3 regions of the Formosa sejongensis genome follow, and region 1 is predicted to be linked to each of the others. Evidence: riboswitches for the same ligand, from Rfam matches in the RefSeq annotation. Region 1 holds a riboswitch; each other region holds the start of a gene.

Region 1 (8,360 bases):
ATTAATTGTACGGTAAGCAATTCAGAAAAGCATAGTGCTGTTATTAATGCGGGTGTCGGAGGAAATTCGACTCAAGATCTATTAAAACGAATCGATAAAGATGTTTTAGAAAAGAAGCCTGGTTTGGTGATTATGATGGTGGGAACTAATGATATGTTGAATTCCAATAAAATGATAGATTACAAAACCTACACAACTAATTTAGAAACATTAATTAAACAAATTAAATCTACGGGAAGCGATCTGGTTTTAATGAGCCCCATTCCTGCTGACAGTACTTATCTTTTTGCTAGACATGACAGAACGATGTTTACAGAAACACCTAACCAGAAACTAGATAAAGTAGGAAACATTGTTCAGCAATTGGCCACAGAAAACAAGGTGTATTTTTACGATTTAAATGCTGAGTTTAAAGCGTTGAATTTACCGATCCACAATCAGGATGTTTTGATAAAAAATGAAAAAAACAGTGGAAAGAAAGATGGTGTGCATCCCACAGCATTGGGGTATCGTTTTATTGCTCAAAATGTATATTCCTACTTGAAGGAAAACAATCTCTTAAAATCAAATGAAACCGTTATTTGTTTTGGCGATTCTATTACCCGAGGCGGGGGGCAAGGTGCAAATTACCCGAGTTATCTTGAAGTGTTGATTGAAAATTAAATTGGTAGATAGGTTTAAAATAGCATCCACAAAGAACTAAAATCAAAATATAATTAAAATGAAATTTAGTAAATCAAAACCAGGTTCACAGTGTATACTTGCGTTGTTACTGTATTGTGTTACAAGTATGGTTGCTTTCGCCAATGGAAATGTAGAAGAATGTATGTTGAGTAGTGTGCTACAAACTGGGACAGCAAAAGCAAACGACACACTAACGTATAATTTTCAATTGAAGAACAACTCCAATACGTCGGAAACCTTTTATTTAAGTGTTCTGAATCCACGAGAATTGGCGTGCATAAATAGTTTAAGTACTTCGGAAATCACTTTAAAGGCCAACGCTTTTTATAAGGGAACGTTAACTGTAATTGTAAGCGATAGGATGCCCTTAGGCGGACAAGAATCAAGTGTGATTGTGGTAAGTGATAAGCAAGGAAATCAATTAGAAACCTTGGAGTTTATATCAGTTCGCAGTAAACCACATCCGTTTTTATTGGTAACCGATGTGATTTTTAAGGACACAAAACAGAAAATCGCACAGTACGATTGGGCAAAAGAAAATTTAGAAGCGATGCTCCTAGAACTTGATGGATTTGAGTTCCCAGAACACGAAATTATTACTAAACCTCGCCCAACACAAGTGTGGTCTAGTTTAAATTATAGTGCTAGTGATGGAGAAAAAGCTTTTCAGTTAGCATTAGCATACAAATTAACGGGTAATGTCGCTTATAAAAATAAAGTCATTGCATTAATACAATCCGTTTGCAATACAGAAAATGGTTATTTATCGGTGGGTGCAGCTACAAATGGTGTTCAGGTGCATGAGGGGAATTTCTTTTTGTTCTTTTCATCGGCTTGCGATATCTTATATAATGAACCGGAATTATCTGTATCTGATAAAGAAAATATAGAAGCGACCTTTCGTTATTACTTAGAGTTGAATAAAAAGCACATGGACGGTTTAGGGATTATGAATCATCAGGCGAGTGCTAATGCCGGTGCTATATTTGTAGCCTTGTTTTTACAGGATATTCCAGAACTAGACTATTTAATAGAAGCCGATGGCGGTATGGCAGACCAAATAGGAAAAGGTGTTATGGCAGATGGATGGTGGTTTGAAAGTACTGTGAACTATTGTTATTTAGTCACGCAGCGGTATAGTTTGGTCGCACAAGCTTTTGAAAACTATGGCTTAGATTTATATCATAGACGTTTCCCTGTTAAATATAAAAGCAAAGATTTTGTAAATGCCAAGGAAGGGTTTACAGGTATGAAATTCGATAATTGGGGACCTACAGGAAAGAACACAAGAGGACTAGAAGATATGGTAACGCCTTATGTTCCATTTATGGATGAAGATGCGAATGTTGTATCGACCAATGATTCTAATTTAACAAAACCAGACGATTTTTATGAGTTGGCTTATCGCGAATATAGAACGGACGATTTAGCATGGGTTATAAGTAAAACGGAACGCGATTCGTGGGTTTCTCTTTTGTATGGTGTTCCCGAATTAACACAAGTTAATGACCCAAGAACAGGATCTGCTTTTGCTCCAAATGTTGGTTTGGTAGCATTACGCTCGCAAGCAGAAGTAGAAACTCCAGAAAATCAAATTCAAGCGTATTTAAAATATGGAACACATGGCGGTTGGCATGGTCAATTTGATAGAGCTAGTTTAGTTGCTCTAGATCGTTTTGGGCATAAATATTTTGGAACCGAAATGGTGTGGTTTGGATATGGGGATCCGGGTTATAAAGAATGTGTGCAAACATCGGCTACACATAATATGGTTGTTGTAGACGGATTACAACAAGAAGCAGTACCATCCGAACAATTACTGTTTTATAGTGGCGAATTAATGCAAGTTTCGGTGATAGAAACAAATGCGAGATGGCGCAAAATCCCAACTGCAAATGCCGATAAATTCCCGCCTTGGGACGATACCGATTATGAAGCTGATTTTAATCCGATACAGCAAAGACGTTTGTCTATTCTTACAGATGACTATCTCATTCTTGCCGATTATATGAAATCGGATAAAAAACACAATTACGATTGGTTAATTCATCCTGTTGGTTTTAAAAATATAGAAGAGGCTAAAAAGAAAGGTGCAGTTTTACGGCAATGGGCTACAACAAACGATTCGCCTTACAAATACTTTGAGCAAGCACAATGGTATACTACTAAAAAGGGAGCTACTGTGCAGTTTGATGAAGATGGGATGAAACTCGATGTACATACCCTTTGGCCAAAAACGTCTGAAATAGTTATAAGTAAGTATCCCAATGGAGGGAAACAAAGAGGTATTAGAAATAATCCAGAACGACGGACTTACGGTGTTAGAGTAAAAGAGAAGGAAACTGTTTTTCTTAGTTTGATAGAACCTTATAAAGGGCATTCGGCTATAAAAAATATAACTTCAGAATCATCAAATAAAATTACGGTTGAATTGCAAGATGGCCGTACTCAAACAATTAGTATAACAGATTTAAAAGGCGAACTTCCGCAAGTGAAAATTTCAGAAATTGTTAATGGAAAAGAGGTGAAAGTAGAAACTACTAAATAATAAAAAACAACCTCATACAATATTGAGTATGAGGTTGTTCTTTTATACGATTGAGTGAAAATTAGCTAGACTAAGCTTCGCAACTTGCACAATCTTTCTTTTGTTTAAATTTTTGAGCGGCGTTCATACTATGTTGATAGTACAACGATTTTAAGCCTAATTTCCACGCATTAATATGAATTTTATTAATGTCTTTTGTCGGCATATCAGGATGCACAATAATGTTTAAAGATTGTCCTTGATCGATATGATTTTGTCTGTTTGCCGCTTGATAAATAATATCCATTTGGTCGATTTCTGAGTAGGTTTTAAATACCGCCTTTTCTGCATCGGTTAAAAAATCTAAATGTTGGACCGAACCGTCTCGACTTCTAATGTCATTCCAAACGTCATCAGTGTTCTTTCCTTTTTCCTCTAACAATTCAAGTAAATAGGGGTTCTTTATGGTTGTTTTAATTTTCGCAATATCCTTAACATAAATGTTAGACCAAATGGGCTCGATTCCCTGAGAAACTTGTCCTAAAATAAATGCTGACGACGTCGTAGGAGCAATGGCGTTTAAAGTTGTATTTCTTCTACCATACCCTTTAAGAAGTTCTGGTTCTCCAAGGTCTTTTGCAAGTGCTTCAGATGCTTTATAAGAACGTTCTTTTATGGTTTTAAAGATTTCACTATTTAAATTAAAAGCCTCTTGACTATTAAAAGATAACGATTTAGATTGTAATAACGAATGCCAACCTAAAACGCCCAAACCTAAAGCTCTATTGTCTTTAGCAAAATTATAAGCACGTTCCATAAATAGGAAGGTCTGACGATCTTCACGACTTTCTGAATCGCGATAGGATTCTAGTTTCTCTAAAAATTCTGAAATTACCGCATCTAAAAAGTAAACCATGGTTTCTACGGCATCCGTATCTTTCCATTGATCGTAGTTAAGCAGATTTATACTTGATAACACGCAAACAAAAGACCAATTTTCGTCTGAAGGCAACATAATTTCTGTACACAAATTACTCGCGTAAATTGGATGGTCTTTATCCTTATACACATCTACAGTACCGTTATTCGCATTATCTGTAAAGAAAATATATGGATAGCCCATTTCGCCTCGACTTTGTAATACTTTAGCCCAAACTGTACGTTTTTCAGCATCGCCATCGATCATGGCTTGCATCCAGGCGTTTGTTACGGTAACACCATGTGTTAATTCTTGGATGGCGTTTCCTTCAGAACCGATTTCTAAGAATTCCATAATATCTTTATGGTCTATTGGTAAGTATGGAGAGAAGCGTCCGCGACGAACAGAACCTTGACTCACTACATCGACCATAGATTCGAAAAGGCGCATAATATGTACTGCTCCAGACGCTGTTCCGTTATTTTTTACTGCTGCACCTCGATGACGTATTTTTCCAAAATATCCAGAAGTACCACCTCCTAGTTTAGACATCATTCCAATTTCGGATTGGGTGAATAGGATATTTCCCATATCGTCGTCTATATGCGAACCGAAACAGCTAATTGGCAAGCCACGTTTTTGTCCGAAGTTAGACCAGATAGGAGAGGCCAAAGAGTAGAACCCTTGGGACATATAGTTGTAAAATTTATCACTAAATCCAGGCATTTTTAAAATCTCCTGAGCACGATCTGCAATGTCTCTTATGCGTTCTTCTGGTGAAACACCTTCGGTAAGATATCCAGATTCTAAAAATTTACGACTGTTTTCGTTTAACCATGTAAACGTTTCTGTTTCTTTATTATTGTGTTCTAAAGTCTGCACTGTTTCTTGATTATAAGTGTTGTTTTTCATTTTTTAAAATAAGTCGTCACTGGTTATGCTTTGTGCTCTTTTACTATAATTAATTGATCGTTTAACAAAGAAATCTCCGTGTTTTGTACCGATAATTTCATCGTCAAACCATTCCGTTTCTTTTAATAAGGGTTGGTCAATTTTAAATATTTTATCTATTCCTATACTTTCTAAGGAGTTGTTAAAACGGTTTTTAATAAACTCGTTAATCACTGCTTTAGGAATAAAATCTAATTCACCTTTTTCGAAAATCCAGTCTATTATTTTGCTTTCCGAAACATAAGCTTCTTCACAAAGTTGTTGAATCATAACCTTGTAAGTATCGTTAAACCATTCAGGATGTTCGTCCTTAATAATATTGATAAGATCGATACCGAAATCACCATGAATTTGTTCTTCTTTAGAAGTAGCTTCTACTACATTCGAAATTCCTTTAAGCATGTTTTTATGCTTATTGAACGCCATAATGATTAAGAACTGAGAGAACAAAGAGACATGTTCTATAAATAGAGAAAATAATAATACAGATTCTGCATACTCTTCATTATTTTCACTTTTAGCATTTTTTAAAGCCGTTTCTAAATATTGAACACGCTTCATAATAGCGGGTTTTTTCTTTAGTTTTTCAAACTCATTATTTAATCCTAAAATCTCTAAAAGGTGAGAATAGGCATCGTGATGTCTAACTTCACTTTCTGCAAATGTAGCACCAACAGATCCTATTTCTGGTTTAGGCATACGGTGATAAATATCGCCCCAAAAGGTTTTTACTGCAACCTCTATTTGCGATATCGCAAGCATGGTATTTTTAATGGCACTTTGCTCTACTGGCGTTAATGCCGATTTAAAATCTTGAATATCACTGGTGAAATTAAATTCTGTATGAATCCAATACGAATGTCTAATAGCAGAAACATATTCGTAAAGCTGCGGATATTCGTAAGGTTTTAAATTGATACGTTTTTCGAAAATGTTACTTTTTCTGCTTTGCGTCTGGTTGTTTCTATAAATAATATAGGCTTTTGCAACATCCAGAAATTCACTAAACATTAGTTTTTGCTCTACAATATCTTGTACTTCTTCTACCGTTGGCACATAACCTTCATCCTCATTTTTACGTTTGAGCAACTCTATATATACCGCTTTTGCAATTAAAGCAGCATCGTCGCGCGTACCGTGTTTAACGGCTAACATGGCTTTTGTAACAGCATCTGTGATTTTCTGAAGATCGAAAGGTTTTGACTTAAAATTCCTTTTAACAATTTGTATTATTTCCATATTTGCTATATAAAGTTGGTTTAATCCCATTACAATTACATTGGGATTTTTTTTAATAAATCTTTAAAAAAAACGCTATCCTTTTAGTCAACGACTACTTTGATCGAATTGTAATTTTTTTTTAAACCATTAGTTATTACTCATGATTAAAACTGTTGTAATAATTTTAGCAAAGCTGATGGAGGTAGATAAAAGTTGCCAATAGTATATAACATAGGCAAGCTCTTAATTCTAGCTTCAATCCCCGAAAGCGTGTTGAATTATTAATTAAAAATGGCAGGTCTTCTGACTTACTCCTTACACCCGGTCTTCCCATTCATTAGAAAAGTGACCACACTAGGGTTTTAGTTTTTTTGAGCATACAGCTGCGGGACAGTTCCAGAATTACACCGGATTCCCTTTTAATGACGAGTCGCTAAACTTGACAACCATTAACAGTTAAAATTGAGTACAAATTTATCTACTATTTGTAAACTTAAAGCATGTTTTTCAATTTTTTTATATTTAATTATTAACAAATTATAAATGATTTTAAACCAAAACCTTATGACTTGCGAACAACTGTAATTGCTACATAAAGAGGATAATACGTTATTTTAAATTTGAATATTTTTGGGTTTTATTAAGAATAGATTTTAAAAAAGCTGTGGAAAAAGATAAGAAGATGGAGGCGTTAGAAGGGGGTATTAATTTTTAGGTCTTTAGATATTTTGAATACTTTAAATATGCCAGAAACAGGTGTTTAATATTCGTTAGAATTTATGATGGTTAACAAATATGGACTTGTTTTAAATCAATAGAGTCTTAAACCTTTGCCTCCTTTTAAAAAACATTTACCGCTGTTTACTTTGTGGAATTACTTGTGGTGAAGGAGCTACTTTATCTATAAAAATTGAATTTTGTTTTTTGGTTGGCCTATCGAAAATTTATCGTAAAATTTGAAGCTGTTTACTTGCTGGTAGGCAGATTTGAGCTCAATTAAAGTTCCTCACTCTGAACTAGTTTCAGAGTCTCACTTTTGAACCTTTGATTTTCATTAATAATGAGATGCTGAAACGAGTTCAGCATGACGTTTAGACAAAAGTTCGTAAGTCTAGATTTTTTTTGGCTTGGTTTATCCAGAGCGAAGTCGAAGGATCTTTTTTATCAATGAAAAAAATGAACATATAATAATATTTAGGACATGATTAGTTTTAAACCTTAAAAAATAAGACTAAAAACAGAACCTTCTCCCTCAACACTTTTTACAATAATCCGTCCTTTGTGGAGTAACATAATTTGTTTACACAGACTTAAACCTATACCGCTACCAGTTGTTTTACTTGTAAAAAAAGGAATAAATATATTTTCTAAAATATCTTTAGGAATCCCTGAACCATTATCATACACTTTAAGTACAATATCTCTATTAGGACTTTGCGATGCTGAAATTTTAATTTCAGGAGCTGTTTGGTCTTTACACGCATCAACAGCATTCAATATTAGGTTTATAAGCACTTGTTCTATTAAATGCGTATCTATATCCAATTCTAATTTTGGGACAGAACTATTGAATTCAATACTTATATTTTTAGCTTTTATAGAGGGTTCCATCAGTAATTGAATGGTGCCAAAAAGCTCTGAAACTTTTACTCTTTGTAAATTTAAATGCGTGACTTTACTCAAACTTCTATACGTTTTTGCGAATTTTAAAAGTCCTTCACTTCTGTTTTTAATTGTTTTTATACCGGAATTTATATCTTCTAAATCTAAATGAGATTCTTTTGGCTGTTCTATGGCCACTTGTAGATTTCGTTGAAGTGTATCTGCTAAAGACGAAATTGGGGTAATGGAATTCATGATTTCATGAGTCATCACACTCAATAATTTTTTCCATGATTCAGATTCATTTTTATTTAAAGTATCATCAATATTTTGAATTACAATCAATTTAAACGCCTCTTCTTTCACCTGAAAAACGGTATCAGAAATCAATATTTTTATACTTTCATTTTGAAGTGCTATAGAAATAGAGTCGGGTTCTCTATGGTAGGTTTCGAA
Region 2 (8,360 bases), on a different contig from region 1:
TTCAAGATTATCAAAATCTATTTGCTTTACTTTTTTAATGATTTCACCATCTTTCATTAGGAATATTTCATCACATGTATCTGCTAAAGTCGAAAAGATATGAGATGAAATAATTATCGTTTTATCTAAATTTTTAAGCTTTTTTATAATTTCAGTAATCATTAAATTACTTTGAATATCTACGCCGTTAAAGGGTTCGTCTAGAATAAATACAGCATTGTCTTGTAAAAGTATAGCTGTTAATGCCAATTTCTTTTTCATGCCAGTAGAGTAGGTGGAAGCGTACTGATTTAGCGGTAAATCAAATATATTTCGTTCTTCGATATTTGTCAGTGTAATTTGTCTAGAATTCGCTAAAAGTTGAATATATTCTTTTCCTGTAATTTTTGAGAAAAAAAACGGTTCTGTAAGTAACAGTCCTAGGTGATTTTTTAACGGATTAAGATGTGATGCGATTTTACCTTCGAAGGATTCTAGTCCTGCAAGGCATCGAAACAAGGTGGTTTTTCCTGCGCCATTTTCTCCAACAATACCGTATACATTCCCTTTTTTTATGTCTAAATTAATGTTATTAAGCACTTGGTTTTTTCCATAAGACTTCGATAAATTTTTAATTATAATCATTTTAAAACGGTGTTTAATTTTTTTATGGATTGCGAATAAAAGAGCGGAATTATAACAAATAACATAGGAGGAAACATTATGCTGATAGCTATTAAAATGCCTTGAGATATGTTCATCTCCTTAGGGAAACTTGAATATTTAGCAAAAATCAAGGTGATAAGATAAGCATGACATAAAAGAAAAAACACAAGTAATATAGAGATTTCATGAACAAAACAAATACATAAAGCAATTAGAATAGGCAGGCATAAAATAGTAAAATACGTTAAACAGGTTTTTGTTTTTTCAAATAAAAAATCTTTAGCAGATACGTTGAAGTTCCACACAAAATACTCGTGTTCTATTTTAGAATAGTATGACAAACAAATTAAGGCAATCAGGATCATAGCAAATACGCCCAGATTAAAATTACCAACTGTAATTGATATGTATGTTAAAAAATAAGAGATTGGAAAGATAAAAAAGGTCTTTCTAAATCCAACAACAAACTCAAATGGTTTTTTCCCAAAAGGCGTAGGGATGGTCATATTAATATGCGTATTAAAATTAAAGAGTATAATACTAATTCCCAATAAGTTTAAAAGTATTGCTGTTAAAAATTGGGTTTTATAGATTAAAAATAGTGTGAATGGTAGTGCATAGATAAGGTTTTCTATACTCCTTAGTTTTAAATAGTTGGTTTTGTTATAAATAGATTTTAGAAAATCGTTACGTTTCGGGTCGCTCAGTTTTGAGACGAAACCCAATGCAATTAAGCAATAAATAGGAGTTTCAAATTCAATGATTGAGAATAGATAATTAGAGAACAAAACAAATAGAAGCGGTATAAGTGTATATCCAATTAAAAGCGGCAAACCGAACGCAATCATATTTCTATTAAACATTTTAAATTGAAGTCGGAAATATGCTCTCATTCAGCGTTTTCTTTAGATAGACAACGAATGTAGTAATTATAAGTGGAACAAAACTTTGCAATTAAGCAGCTTTCTGCCATGTCTGATTAGATAGCTTTCTTAATTTTCATCAGTATCTTTTAAAGCCCATATCAAAGCCTTTTCTTTTGTCGCTCGGAAGATGGTATTATGCTGTTCATTTTCTTCTTCAGAATAGGTCCAAGTCAAATTATCTGGAGCATGTTGTACGAGCGTTTTAGCTAAGTTATTTGTGTGAACAGAAATATCTTCGGCAGTAGAACCTGCAAACCAAAGTTTAGTCTGAGCTTCTGGAAAAACATCCAAATAGATTGCAGATTGTTGTTCTAAATAATGGTTGTTCCACCATAATGAGGGATCCATGGCGATATAAAAATTGAATGTTTCCGGAGCTATAAAAAAGGTTTCCATAACAAATAATCCTGCTAGAGATTCTCCAATGATTCCTTTTTGATTAGATACGCGATAATTTTTATTTATCTGAGGCATTAATTCATCTGTAATAAAGGCTCTAAAGTTTTTGGCTCCATCTGTAAGCGGACAATATTCTGCATCGGCTTCTTCTTGAGAAGGACCGGATAAATCTCGACCTCTTTCTGTGTTTTCAATACCAACAAGAATAAAAGGTGGAATGCTACTGCTTTCTATAAGTTTTTCAAGTGTATTTGCAATATGTGGAAAGTCTTCTTTTATACCTCCGTCGGGCATGTATAACACAGGAAAGGTGTCATTTTTAGTGCTGTAATTTGGAGGAGTCCAAACATTAATTACTCGTGTTTCTTCTAGAATTTTAGAATCGATAGTAAAATTGTCATGTTTAGGTATGGGATCGTTAATTGCAGATTTTTTTGCACATCCCATAATAAGGAATCCGAGGAATAGGTAACATAATATGTTTTTCATAATGGGTGTTTTTTGTAACCTCTGTACATGATAAATTTAAATATTCAATTTACGATTTTAAAAATAATTTATTTAGATTAATAAACGGACGAAACTTTGTAGTCGTTCCTGGGGTAAGATATGAAAAGTTGAGATTTGCATTAAATCCTTGATTGACTATTGTGATCTTTTAGTTCTTTATATTAAGATTAAAACTGAAATGATTTTATCGTTTTCAAGGTGCCATAGGATATTTAACAACTTATTTTATTTCGTTTTCAAGTTGTATACCATGAAATTTATATTGACTAAACCTAGTAGAACTAGTCACAATTGGATCTCGGAGATGCATCGTATAAATTGCTGAATAAGAATAGTATTATGAAACATGGCTATTTTAGAAGTACATATTCTTTCTGCAACGAGAAAAATGATTCCAGTGAGTCTGTATTAAAAGGGGAATAGATATCAAAGTTTTCAAAATGACAATTTTTATATTTTTATAAGAATATTTTTTTACCTCAAATGGGAGCTTGGTATAATTTAGTGCTTAAAAGATATTGAATTGATTTGTTCTATCGAGATGTCTGTTAATTCTTATTTAACTCTGAATTCTTACTTTTAGGGTGCAAATGAGGTGTAATAGAATTACAATAATTTCTATATCATTCAAACCTGAAGGAAGATCTTAACTTCAGAATAATTACAAATTAGAAGCAAATTGATATCGTATGATAAATATCATAATTTATCAATTTTTGAGCTTTTACTTTTGTCGTCCTTATTAAAGGAAATATTTCATCTTAAATAAGTGAGATAAAATTAGTTTACAAATAATTTTAATAATATGAGCGTCAAATTTTGATTGTTTGTTCCTTAATTATTTGATTAAATTTGTTTTTTTTAAAGTATAAAGGGAAAATGGTTGTTGTGTTTTTTTTAACGCAAACATTAAAAGGGAATTCGGTGTAAATCCGAGACTGTCCCGCAGCTGTAAGCTCATAACTGAAGCCTAATTTAGTGTCACTTTTCAATAGAAAGGGAAGGCCGGGTGGAAGGAGTAAGTCAGAAGACCTGCCATTTTTTAGTAATTCAAATAGCTTTCGGGGATAAAAGCTGGGATTAGAATCTTATTATTCTTCTCTATAGGAGTAGCCATGTTTTGTCGTGGTTAGTCTACCTCGTTGGCGCTAAATTAAATGAGGTGAGGTTTTTAAAATATTTTTATAATTCTATTTTAATTGGGTGTTTAGCATGTTGCTGTTCGGTGTCGGTATTTGCACAGGAACAGGATACGATTTCTACTACCACAACATTAAAAGAGGTTGTTTTAAAATACAACAATTCACAACATAAAAAACATGTGTCTCCGGCGCCTGTACAGACTCTTGATGGAGCGACACTAACCCGATTAAATAGTTTAAATGTAGCCGATGCGATTCGGTATTTTAGCGGTGTTCAGCTTAAGGATTACGGTGGAATTGGCGGATTAAAAACAGTGAACATTCGTAGTATGGGATCGCAGCATACAGGAGTGTTTTACGATGGTGTACGCTTGGGAAATGCTCAAAATGGTCAAGTCGATTTAGGGAAATATTCCTTAAGTAATATGGAAGAAGTGAGCCTTTACCAAGGACAGCGTACCGATTTAGACCAGTCTGCAAATGGCTATGCTTCTGCAAATAGTATTTATTTAAAATCTAAGCTTCCGGATTTTGAAAATGAGAAAAAATATGCAGCTGATTTAACTTTTAAAACGGGGTCTTTCGGATTGGTTAACCCTTCGTTGTCATTCGATTATAGATTAAGTGATAAACTAGCCGCACGAATAAGTTCGGAATTGGTGTCTGCCGATGGGGAATATGAATTTAGATACACCAACGGAAGTTACGATACGATTGCTGTTCGAAATAATGCCGATATAAAATCGTATCGTTTGGAAGCGGCACTTTATGGGAATCCTTCAGAAAAAAGTAGCTGGCAAATAAAATACTATTTTTTCGATTCCGAACGCGGATTGCCTGGTGCAATTGTAGCGAATCGCTTTGAACGTCCGCAACGCTTATGGGATCAGAATAGTTTTGTTCAAGGGGAATTTAGATATGAAGTGAGCGATTCTTATTTCTTTGTGATTCGTGGAAAATATGAAGATGTCTACACCCGATATGTCGATCCTGAAATTGTGTCTCTAGATGGGATTTTAGACAATAGATACAATCAGAAAAAATATTATACTTCCATAGTAAATACTGTTAAACTAAAGCCTTTTTGGGACGTATCTCTAGCTTCAGATTTTGAGGAAAGCACACTCGATGCCAACCTGTATCGTTTTGCATATCCCAAGCGATTTACCTTGTTGAATGCTTTGGCGAGCAATTTCTTTTTTAAACGTGTAAACCTTCAACTAAGTGTACTAAGTACTACCGTTTATGAAACAGTACAGGCTTATGATTCTGCAGACGATTTTCAGAAGTTTTCACCTTCAGTATTACTTAATGTACAACCTTTTCAAAATTCAGATTTAAGATTACGTGCGTTTTATAAAAATATTTTCAGGATGCCAACTTTTAACGATTTGTATTACACCTTTGTTGGAAACACCTTCTTAAGACCTGAAGATTCCGAACAAATTGACTTTGGGTTTTCGTATCAGCATGCGAATCCGTCGGCATTTTTTGAAGTCCAAGCCGATGTTTATAAAGTATGGATTACCGACAAAATTGTAGCTGTTCCCGGAGCAAATTTATTCCGATGGATGATGCTCAATTTAGGAAAAGTGGAAACGACAGGTGTTGAGGTTGGCTTAAAATCATCCCTAAAATTCACTGCTGATTTGGATGTTACGGGAATGGTTAATTATACGTATCAAAAATCCATAGATGTCACTCCAGGAAGCAATAGTTATGGCGATCAAATTCCGTATATCCCATTAAACAGTGGGAGCGCAACTGTAATGGCGGGTTTCAAAGCCTTTCAGCTTAACTACAGTTTTATCTATACGGGAAGCCGTTACAGTCAAAAAGCAAATATAGAATCTAATTATGTGCAGCCGTGGTACACGCATGATTTATCGGTGAATTATACATTTCCATTTTTTGAAAATCCCATGCAAGTTGGGGTAGAGGTCAACAATGTTTTAAATCAACAATACGATGTGATTAAGAATTTTCCAATGCCGGGACGTTCGTATCGCCTTACACTTAATTATACACTTTAAAATTTATATAAAATCCTATGAAAAAGTTTCTACTCCTTTTTGTAACTGTTTTATCAGTTTACTCCTGTCGAACAGACGACACATTTTCTGTCGATGATGATATTCAACAACCTGAAGAACCCGATGTTGAGTCAGTTTTGAAAGGATTCTATGTTGTTAATGAAGGGAATATGTTTATGAACAAAGCCTCCCTAGATTTTATGGATTTTGAGTCTGGAGAATATAAAAGAGAGCGCTTTAAAGACGCGAATCCAAACGAAGTTGGAGGTTTAGGGGATGTTGCAAATGATATAGGAATCTACGGTTCTAAAATGTATATCGTTGTTAATGCATCAAATAAAGTTGAGGTTTTAGATGTGAAAACAGGTGAAAAATTGAAACAAATTAATGTTGACAATTGTCGCTATATCACCTTTTATGAAGGGAAAGCCTATTTAAGCACCTATTTGGGTGTTATTGGAGATCCGAGTGCTCCACAAGGTCAAGTTAACGAAATTGATACCACAAGTTTAAGTGTGACGCGTAAAGTAGATGTTGGCCGCCAGCCTGAAGAATTAGTTGCTTACAATAATAAGATTTATGTTGCAAATTCTGGAGGCTATAGTCCGCCAGATTATGAAACTACCGTTTCTGTAATTGATATTCCAAGTTTTACAGAAACAAAACGCATTGAAGTTGGTATAAACTTACATCGCTTAAAAATTGATGATGAAGGCGATTTGTATGTGTCTTCTAGAGGGGATTATTTTGAAACGCTTTCAAAGCTTTACGTTGTAGACACAAAGACAGAAACTGTTAAAAAAACATTCGATTTAGCCGTTAGCAATATGACTATTCACAACAATATAGCTTACATCTACAGTACCGAATTTAATTATTTTACTGGAGAAAACACCATTTCCTATAGCAAATTAGATACGAAAACGGAAACCATTTTAGACGGTTCTTTTATCGCAGCAGGTAATGAAGATCTTATTCAAATTCCTTACGGAATCGCTATAAATCCAGATAACGAAGACATTTACATTACAGACGCCAAAGATTATGTTACGCCGGGCGATTTGTATTGTTTCGATTCGGATGGTGAATTTAAATGGAAAGTCGTTACTGGCGATATTCCTGCCAAAATCCAATTTGTATATCAACCTCAATAAATATAAATAAAGAAGAACATGAAAAAATTAAATTTTTTAACAACAAACAAATTCGCCCTTTTAGTAGGATGTAGTGCTTTATTCTTAGCATGCTCAAACGATGAAGATCCACTTTTAGCTCCTGAAGTTGAATTGTCTGTAGAAGAACAAGCCGTATCAATGTCTATGGGATCGACTATTACTTTTGAAGCTACACCTTTAAATAATACAGAGTATACAAACGAATGGTTTATTGGAGATAGTTTAGTGTCTGCAGAAACCTCTTATAATTTTACTCCTGAAACTTCAGGCGACTATGCATTATCGTATCGTGCATATAATATAAGTGGAGAATTTACTTTCGATTACGCGATAACTGTAGATGCTTTTATTCGTCCTACAACAGCCAGTAGTATAGCTTATGTTACAGATTTATTTGAATATTTACCTGCTCCGGGACAATTCATAAATAAAAATCCAGGGAATTTAGAAAGTGCAGAAGGTGTTTTAAATGGAGCAACTGGACTTGTAACTCTAGGTGCTTGGGGAGGTTCAATTACTTTAGGATTCGACCATACAGTTATAAATACTACAGACGAAAATGATTTTATAGTGTATGGAAATGCAATGTCTAGTTTTGCTGAACCTGGAGTTATTTGGGTAATGCAAGATGAAAATGCTAACGGAATCGCTGATGATACTTGGTATGAAATTAAAGGAAGTGGTCACGATTTAGAAGGAACAATTCGTAACTACAGTATGACTTATTTTAAACCAGCTTCAGACGATGACGATGTGGCTTGGGAAGATAGCGAGGGCGCTACAGGAGTTGTGGCTAAAAATGCATTTCATAAGCAAGCGTATTATCCAGAATGGATTACCGAAGATTCTTATACCATACAAGGGACGCTTTTAACAAGTGAAAATGTGAATATGACTAATCCTACATTTATAACAAGTGCGGCATTTGAATACGGTTATGCAGATAATACTGCCGGTGGAGATCGTATCGATATTGCTGATGCTATTAATGCAGCAGGAGAATCAGTTTTATTATCAGGAATAGATTTTATTAAAATCCAAACAGGTATCCAAGCTAATATGGGTTGGTTAGGTGAATTATCTACAGAGGTAAAAGGTGTTGCCGATTTAAGTTTAATCGACTAGTTCTTTTAAGTTTAAACTATAAATTAAAAACGCTTCAAAATTTATTTTTGAAGCGTTTTTTCTTAGGTATTACTTTAGATTGCTATAGGGAAATCACATGACTTTCTGGGCCAAATACTTCTGAACTTCGTAGACATTTATACTCTTATTAAACTTTTTGCTTACGGAAGGTAAGTTCTCACTCGATATCCAAATTTTTAATTCAGCATCTAAATCGAATGTCCCTGCCGTTTCTAAAGAAAATCTAGAAATACTCTTATAAGGCATCGACCTATATTCTTGCTTACTTCCTGTAAGTCCTTGTATATCAATTAAAATTAAACGCTTATTTGTGAACATAAAAGTGTCTCTTAAGAGTTTAAATCCTAATTCTACAGATTCTCCATCAATTAGTAATCGTTTGTA
Region 3 (8,360 bases), on a different contig from region 1:
ATTCTGCTGTATTCCCAGGAAACCAAGGTGGACCATTAGAGCATATTATCGCTGCTAAAGCGATTGCTTTTGGTGAAGCCCTTACAGATAACTACCTTACTTATATGTTACAAGTTAAGAAAAATGCATCTGCTATGGCCGACGCTTTTGTAGCAAAAGGATATAATATTATTTCTGGAGGTACAGATAATCATATGATGCTTATCGATCTAAGAAATAAAAATGTTTCAGGAAAACAAGCTGAAGAAGCCTTAGTAAAAGCAGATATTACTGTGAATAAAAACATGGTGCCTTTCGATGATAAATCTCCATTTGTAACATCTGGTATCCGTATTGGAGCTGCTGCAATTACAACAAGAGGTTTAAAAGAAAGCGATATGCAAACTATTGTAGATTTAGTCGATGAGGTTATTGTGAACTTAGAAGACGACGCTATTTTAGAAGGTGTTGGAACTAAAGTGAATGCACTTATGGCCGATAGACCATTATTCGTATTCTAATCTGTACACTATAAATATTAAAAAAGGCTGCCAATTGGTAGCCTTTTTAGTTTTAAGTATTTTCAATATTAGAAAAGAGCATCGTAATCGTATTTAATACGATACTACCTTCTATTTATACTGACATAAATAAGACGTTTGCTCAGATACCTTAACTTGAAACGTTTTATTAGCTTCTATCTGGTAAGCTTCTCCTGCTTTAAAGGTTTCCCAAGTGCTAGATTCTGGTAATAATACTGTCATTGAACCTTCTATAACATTCATAGTTTCATGTTTGTTGGTAGCAAATTCGTAGGTTCCTGCTTCCATAACTCCTAAAGTAGATGCTCCGGTTGCCGATTGGTAGGCTAAAGATTTTACATTACCTTCAAAATAGGTGTTGCTTGATATCATAATATTTGGTTTTAATGAATGTTAAAAGTATAACAATGCTTTATAAAGGACAAGTAAGTGGAGATAAACCCTTAAAATTCTATAGGAATAGAAAATGAAAAATCGCCTAAAAATTTCTTTTTAGACGATTTCTCTCGGTTAATGGTACATTTGGGAATGAATTAATCGTTGAAATAGAATCCGTTTGGAGCTATACCAACGGTATAAGATATTAATGGAGTACCCGTTAATGTGTATTCGTAAGTTGTTCCTGCTGAAGCAAAATCACCAGCATCTGCGATGTAAATTGTATCATCCTCTACAGCAAAACCGTACATAGCACCATACTCAGAAGTAGATGTATATTCTAATATCTTAGAAGGTGTTGTACCTGTTATACCTAATTGATATACAGAAGTTGCATCTGTAAAATACAAGATATCGTCTTCAATATTTAATTGTTTTGGAGAAGATAAGTCTAAAGGGATGGTTTCTGTAATTTCTTTTGAAGATGTACTAATCTTAAAAACAGAAGCACCATCAGTATAACTGTTTGTTAAAACATAAAGCACATCATCTTCTTCAACTAAAGAATTAGGAGAATTTCCAGCTCCTAAATCAACAACGGTAGTTTCGCTTGTATTAGGATTTAAAATAGTTACAGCATTTCCATTACCATAATAACCGTTAGCGAAATAAAGCATACCATCTTCTTCAATAACACGTTCAGCATTTTTCATTGGAAAAGTAGATGTTGAATAATCTGATAAATTAATTACAGTTACAAAATCGTCAGTACCATCGTCCCAGCCATTTGAGTTTGTTACATATGCATTACCATTTGCAATAGCACCATATCTAGGCGCAGTAAGATTCGTTGAAATAGTTGCTACATATTCAAGAGTATAACGGTCTACAACAGTTATTTGATTGGAAGAACCTGCTATAATATATGCGTTATAATCATCGAAAAACATACTTTGTAAAGCATCTCCAATTTCAGGAGCAGTAGGATTTACAGTAGCATAAGCATCAGATTCGTTAAGTTCATTTTCTCCAATAAAAGAAATTCCGGAAGTTCCCACATTTCCAAATTGTCCTTCATTTAAAACAAAATATCCATCTTCATAATCTCCTTTTGGTACATCTGGAATATCATCGTCATTATCGGTGCTACATGAGCTAAAAAGTGCCGCACTTGCGAATACAAAAGCTAAAAGTTTGTGTGTCTGTTTCATAGTAAAATAGTTATATATTAATGTTTAAATAAATTGAATAATTTCGTCCTGGCATATATCTGCTGCTAACACTTTTGTAGTTTTCGTTCCAGAGATTATTAACTTTTCCGCCTAAAGTAAAGGTGTCACAAAAGGTGTAATCTATTCCGATATTAGAGATTTGATAGCCGTCTAATTCGTATTTCGGATTATTATCGGTAGTGGTGAATACGCTGCCTACATACATCCACTGGTAAAATGCCGATATGTTTTTAAAATTGTAACCTAAACTCGCCGTCACCTTATTATAAGGTACATATATTAGTTGTTTATTGGTGGCTTGATTTTCCGAAACTGTATAGGCGTAAGTACTATTTAAAGTTATACGATGTGCGTTAAATGTTCTTGCATATTGAAATAGTGCCTCTAAACCGTAAGTAATAACATGGTCGGTATTAACGGGTTGCCAATTCGATCCGTTCGGTAACCACCGAATCATATCTGTAATGTCGTTATAATATGCCGTAACAGTGAGGTTGGTGTTTTTTAACGTCAAATGATTACCAATTTCCGCCTGATACGATGTTTCTGGTTTTAAATCTGGGTTTCCACTGCCTTCCCAATACAGATCGTTGAAGGTTGGAATTCTGAAATTTTTTGAACCATTAATCGTAATAGAGTAGGGTTTAGTAATTTGGAATTCTAACCCCAAACTATATAAAAACGGACTGTTATACTCGCTCGTTATGTCTTGTCTTAGCCCTAATTCGTATAAAAACCAGATGTTAAATTGATGTTTAAATAATAAATTAAAACTACCAATCTCTCTTTTTTCGTCTGCTATGCTAGAGCCTTCACCTTTATTCTGTGTTGCTTCTGCTATAGTATTTATGGTTATATCTTTAGACGGAGCATAAGTAAAATCGTATTTTGCAATGATAGAATTTACATATCCAAACGTATACAAATCAGAATTCACATTTCCGAAATATTTATAATCTTCGGTTAGGTATGCTAATTTTAATTTTGAAGTGATTTTATTATAAAATCCATCCCATTCTATTAAATTTCGAGTGTTAAAATCTTGATATTTTGTAGGTGTTTCATTTGGAAGTATCAATGAAAAATGACGTTCGCCATCAAATGCATAGCTGTAGAATTTCAGAATATTTTTTTCATTTAATCTATAACTCAAGTTCGCATTTAGGCTTGTGTTATAATAGGCGCCGTTTAGGTTGTAATTATCAGAATCAACAAAATCGTAATCGTTATCAGAACTGTTTCTACTCACACCAATATTGGCGCTTAAATCCTTAGCAACAATATTTCCGGTGTAATTAATCTGTATGGTATTATAACTTCCGTAACTACTATTTATGGTATTTTGAAAGCCTTCAGTATAATCGAAATTATTGTTTAAATGAATACTTCCTCCAATAGCACCACTACCATAAATTACACTGCCACCACCACTTCTCACGCTAATCGAATTAAAATCTGAAGTATTTATAGTATTAAAATCTGCTTGACCGTTAAGCTGAGAATTAATGTTTATCCCATTCCAAATCACAGCAGTTTGTTGTGCTGTCGTGCCTCGAAATGAAGGTGAAGACACCATGCCTAAACCGTTTTCTTTAAAATAAATAGGCGTGTTATAGTTTAATAAAGATGTTAATGAAGGCTGATTTATAGTAATAATGCTATCCGATAATACAAAAACAGTTTGTGAATTGCTAAAGGTGCCTAACTGAGAATCGGCTGTAATTAAAACTTCATCTAATTTTTGAATAGAATCCATTTGCGCAACGAGAATCGTTGGAACACATATAAAAAAGAATAAGGATACTATTAGTTTTATTTTCATATATCTTAAGACCTTTTGCCCGAAAGTCAATTATTTATGCTGAATTTGGCAGGTCTCCTGACTCTCGTCTTGTTATTCACCTTCCCGATTTTAAAAATAATCAGTGGTATATTGAAGTTTTAATAACAAGCATTTTGCAAAGCAAAACTAAGATTACAGTTGCGGGAACAGTTTGAGATTTTAACTCAATTCCCATTTAATCCATCATTTTAAATGATATGAACCAAAATTCGCTGCAAAAATAAGGTTTTTATTATGATTGGAATATAAAACCTAGTTTTTTTGTAGAGTAAGTTGTATTTCTATTAAGAAATTCTATCAAAAATCTAACATTTTTATTTCGTCTGAAAATTATATGCTTACATTTGAACTGTTTTAAATGTTAAAATTTGTATTATATTTCAGAATTTTGACACCCATTATAAACTCATTTTAAATAGCTATTAAATGAAGTCTTTTCAGTTAAAATCTTTAGTATTAATACTTCTAGTAATCGCTTTTAGTTGTAAAAACGAATCTAAAGGTGTTAAAGAAATTCAGGAACAAAGTGTCGAATTGCCTTTAAAACATGCTAAAGGATTTTCGGTTATATCTTACAAAAATTATAAAGTTTTAGAAATTTATAGTCCGTGGCCAAAAGCCGATAAGACGTTTAAATTTGCTTTAGTCGATAAAGACAAAAAAGACAGTATTTCTCTAGATTCAGATGACTTTGATGCTATTATCCCAATTCCAGTTGAAAGCATTGTAGTAACATCTACAACGCATTTACCAGGCTTAGAATTATTAGGTGAGGAGCAAAAGTTGGTTGGTTTTCCTGGCACCCAATATGTGTCTTCAGAAAAAATAAGAACACGAATTGATAATGAAAAGATTCGTGAACTTGGAAAAAATGAAGGCATAAATACAGAAGTGTTACTAGAACTACATCCTGATGCTGTAATAGCTTTTGGTGTCGATGGCAATAACAGTTCTTTGGAAATGGTTAAAAAAGCAAATATTCCAGTGATTTATAATGGAGACTGGGTTGAAGAATCTCCGTTAGCAAAGGCAGAATGGATTAAATTATTTGGTGTGCTTTTTAATAAAGAAGATCAAGCAGAAACTGTTTATAATGGTATTGAAACTGAATATTTAAAAGCCAAAACTTTGGCTGAAAATGTAGAAATTAAACCTAGTGTTTTTAGTGGGGCAATGTATAAAGATGTTTGGTATATGCCAAATGGAACAAGTTCTGAAGCACAACTTTTAAAAGATGCAAACGCTAATTATCTTTGGAAAAACACCCAAGGTTCTGGAAGTTTAGCTTTAAATTTCGAAACGGTTTTTAATAAAGCTAAAGCGGCTAATATTTGGATTAACCCTTCAATTTATGTGAGTTTAAAAGATTTGGAAAAAGCCAATATTCATTACACAAAATTTAATGCCTTTACACAGCAAAACGTCTATACAATGGCAAACACTAAAGGGGAAACCGGAGGGGTTTTGTATTTCGAACTAGGGCAAGCAAGACCTGATTTAGTTCTTAAAGATTTGATTAAAATTTGTCATCCAGAATTACTTCAAGACTATGAATTATTCTTTTTTAAAAAGCTACATTAATTGCAAAATCAACAGTCATATAAGTCCGCTTTTATAATACTCATTGTAGTGTTGCTATGTTGTTTTTTTATCAACATTAGTTTGGGGTCGGTGTCTATTCCGCTTCATGGTGTTTTCGAAAGTATTTTCGGAAATCCGGACAATGAGTCTTGGAGTTATATCATTCAGAATTATAGATTACCAAAAGCGATTACTGCTATATTAGTCGGTTCTGGTTTGGGTATTTCTGGACTTTTAATGCAAACACTTTTTCGAAATCCGTTAGCAGGACCTTTTGTGTTGGGAATTAGCTCTGGCGCTAGTTTAGGAGTCGCATTGGTTATTTTAGGATCAGGGCTTTTTGGCGGAGCATTTGCAATATTACTTACTTCTAAATGGAGTGTGGTTATCGCCGCGAGTTTAGGAAGTTTTTTAGTGCTTCTAGCAGTTTTAATTGTATCGTCCAGAGTGCGAGATACTATGGCTATTTTAATTATCGGACTTATGTTTGCAAGTATAACAGGTGCTATTGTTGGTGTGTTATCTTACTTTAGCTCGGCCGAACAATTACAACGTTATGTGTTCTGGGGTTTTGGTAGTTTAGGAAATTTATCTTGGCAAGAATTAGCAATTTTTGGTGTGATATATAGTATTGGATTGTTGTTAAGTTTAGCCTCAATAAAAGCATTAAACACATTGTTATTAGGCGATAATTATGCAAAAAGTTTAGGATTGAATATAAAACAAAGCCGCTTATTTATTATAGTTGCAACAAGTTTATTGGCAGGAACAATAACCGCGTTTGCAGGTCCAATAGCATTTATTGGGTTGGCAATTCCACATTTAACTCGTTTGGTTTTTAATACCTCTAATCATAAAATATTATTACCTGCAGTGGTGTTATTTGGTGGTATTATTATGCTGATTTGCGATACCATTGCTCAAATCCCGAATAGTGATTATACCTTACCTATTAATGCGATTACCTCTTTAGTAGGTGCTCCAATAGTAATTTGGTTGTTGGTTAGAAAACGAAATTTGATGTTTTAAGATGAAGGAAATTAATAAACATATCATTTTAAGAACCGAAGATTTAACTATTGGTTACCGTTCTAAAAAGGACGAACATGTGATCTCGAAGCATATAAATATTTCTCTGGGAAAAGGTGAACTTATAGGTTTAGTTGGTGGAAACGGAATTGGTAAATCGACAATGTTACGAACGCTAACAAATACACAAGACGCATTAAGCGGAAAGGTTTTTATTAATAATAAAGATGTTACAACTTTTGATGCTTTAGAATTGGCTCAAGTATTAAGTATTGTATTTACCGAAAAATTAACTTCGAAAAACTTATCGGTGTTTGAATTGGTAGCATTAGGCAGGCAACCTTATACGAATTGGATCGGAACCTTATCTGATTCAGATTTAGAGAAAGTAAACCATGCGTTGAAATTAACCAATATCGAAACTTTAAAATATAAAAAGTGTTTTGAATTGAGCGACGGACAGCTTCAAAAAGTGATGATTTCTCGTGCGTTAGCTCAAGATACCGATTTAATTATTTTAGACGAGCCAACGACACATTTAGACATGTATCATAAGGCATATACGTTAAAACTGCTTCAAAAACTTGCTAAAGAAACAGGTAAAACCATTTTGTTTTCGTCTCACGAAATAGACTTGGCTATTCAACTTTGTGATAAAATGATAGTGATGACACCGGCGAATGTTGTTTCAGATTCGCCTTGTAACCTAATTCAGCAAGGTGTGTTTAGTACTTTATTTCCTGCAGATTTAATTCAGTTTGATTCAGAAACTGGAAGTTTTCGTGTGAATAAATAAAATAGGTTCTTTAAATTTTGTAAATTTAAGATGTTTATTTATAGCTCTTTACTACCTTTTTTAATTGAATTTTCATGTTATGGTTTAATTTTTATTAAACAAGATGGTTATGAAAACAACATTAAATCTTCTGATTTTTTCAATATTTACGTGTGCTATTTTTTATTTCTTTTATAGTTTTGGGGATGATAAATTTGATTATTCTAAAAAAATAGGTGCAAATGCCATTGGCTGTACGTCTACTAATTTCTTATTATCAGATGTTGATTCTACAAAACAGATTGCACCGTTGTTTGAAAATATCGGAAATCACAGTTATAAAGTTAGCACAACAAACGATTTAGCTCAACGTTTTTTTAATCAAGGCTTAAGTTTAACTTACGCTTTTAATCATGCCGAAGCCCATCGTTCTTTTATGGAGGCATCGCGATTAGATCCTGATTTAGCTATGGCGTATTGGGGGCAAGCCTATACTTTAGGCCCAAATATAAATGATCCAGAACCCACAGAAGATAGAAAAGAGAGCTATAATAAAGCGATGCTAAAAGCCAATAAACATATTGCTGGTACTACAAAAAAAGAGCGAGATTTAATACAAGCTTTAGGTTATAGATACTCCAACGATTTTAGTACACCTGTAGAAGAATTAAATTTAGAGTACATGATTGCGATGGCAAAGGTCGTAAAGAAATATCCTAAAGATCCTGATATCCTAACATTGTATGCGGCTTCGGTTATGAATACAGCGAGATGGAATTATTGGGATAAGAATGGCAATCCGATGCCAAATATAAAGGATGCTAAAGAAGCTTTAGAGTTTGCCATGAAGGAGAATCCAAATCATCCAGGAGCGCATCATTATTATATTCATATGGTAGAACTTCCAACTCCAGAATTAGCTGTCCCTAGTGCAGAGATATTAGGAGAACTAATGCCAGGTGCTGGACATATAGTGCACATGCCATCGCATATTTATATAC

What was found. A riboswitch is a leader RNA that binds a small molecule or an ion and turns the genes downstream of it on or off. The one in region 1 is predicted to bind cobalamin.
Region 2: linked by a shared signal. The riboswitch ahead of R6X41_RS13945 (TonB-dependent receptor plug domain-containing protein) and the one ahead of R6X41_RS15285 (ribonucleotide-diphosphate reductase subunit beta) in region 1 are both predicted to bind cobalamin.
Region 3: linked by a shared signal. The riboswitch ahead of R6X41_RS13395 (TonB-dependent receptor plug domain-containing protein) and the one ahead of R6X41_RS15285 (ribonucleotide-diphosphate reductase subunit beta) in region 1 are both predicted to bind cobalamin.

Annotation. Positions count from the first base shown of each region.
Region 1 covers NZ_JAWQUN010000019.1:47,298-55,657, reverse strand. Annotated here, with positions in the region: gene R6X41_RS15300 (SGNH/GDSL hydrolase family protein) at 1-663, shown strand, start outside; gene R6X41_RS15295 (heparinase II/III family protein) at 722-3,232, shown strand; gene R6X41_RS15290 (ribonucleoside-diphosphate reductase subunit alpha) at 3,303-5,042, opposite strand; gene R6X41_RS15285 (ribonucleotide-diphosphate reductase subunit beta) at 5,046-6,320, opposite strand; cobalamin riboswitch at 6,579-6,768, opposite strand; gene R6X41_RS15280 (sensor histidine kinase) at 7,521-8,360, opposite strand, start outside.
Region 2 covers NZ_JAWQUN010000015.1:83,766-92,125, reverse strand. Annotated here, with positions in the region: gene R6X41_RS13960 (ABC transporter ATP-binding protein) at 1-624, opposite strand, end outside; gene R6X41_RS13955 (ABC transporter permease) at 621-1,538, opposite strand; gene R6X41_RS13950 (alpha/beta hydrolase) at 1,638-2,459, opposite strand; cobalamin riboswitch at 3,344-3,534, shown strand; gene R6X41_RS13945 (TonB-dependent receptor plug domain-containing protein) at 3,643-5,655, shown strand; gene R6X41_RS13940 (YncE family protein) at 5,673-6,809, shown strand; gene R6X41_RS13935 (PKD-like domain-containing protein) at 6,828-7,955, shown strand; gene R6X41_RS13930 (PH domain-containing protein) at 8,049-8,360, opposite strand, start outside.
Region 3 covers NZ_JAWQUN010000014.1:64,450-72,809, forward strand. Annotated here, with positions in the region: gene glyA (serine hydroxymethyltransferase) at 1-500, shown strand, start outside; gene ppnP (pyrimidine/purine nucleoside phosphorylase) at 612-893, opposite strand; gene R6X41_RS13390 (NHL repeat-containing protein) at 1,055-2,110, opposite strand; gene R6X41_RS13395 (TonB-dependent receptor plug domain-containing protein) at 2,121-3,953, opposite strand; cobalamin riboswitch at 3,984-4,196, opposite strand; gene R6X41_RS13400 (ABC transporter substrate-binding protein) at 4,401-5,555, shown strand; gene R6X41_RS13405 (FecCD family ABC transporter permease) at 5,556-6,584, shown strand; gene R6X41_RS13410 (ABC transporter ATP-binding protein) at 6,586-7,380, shown strand; gene R6X41_RS13415 (tetratricopeptide repeat protein) at 7,490-8,360, shown strand, end outside.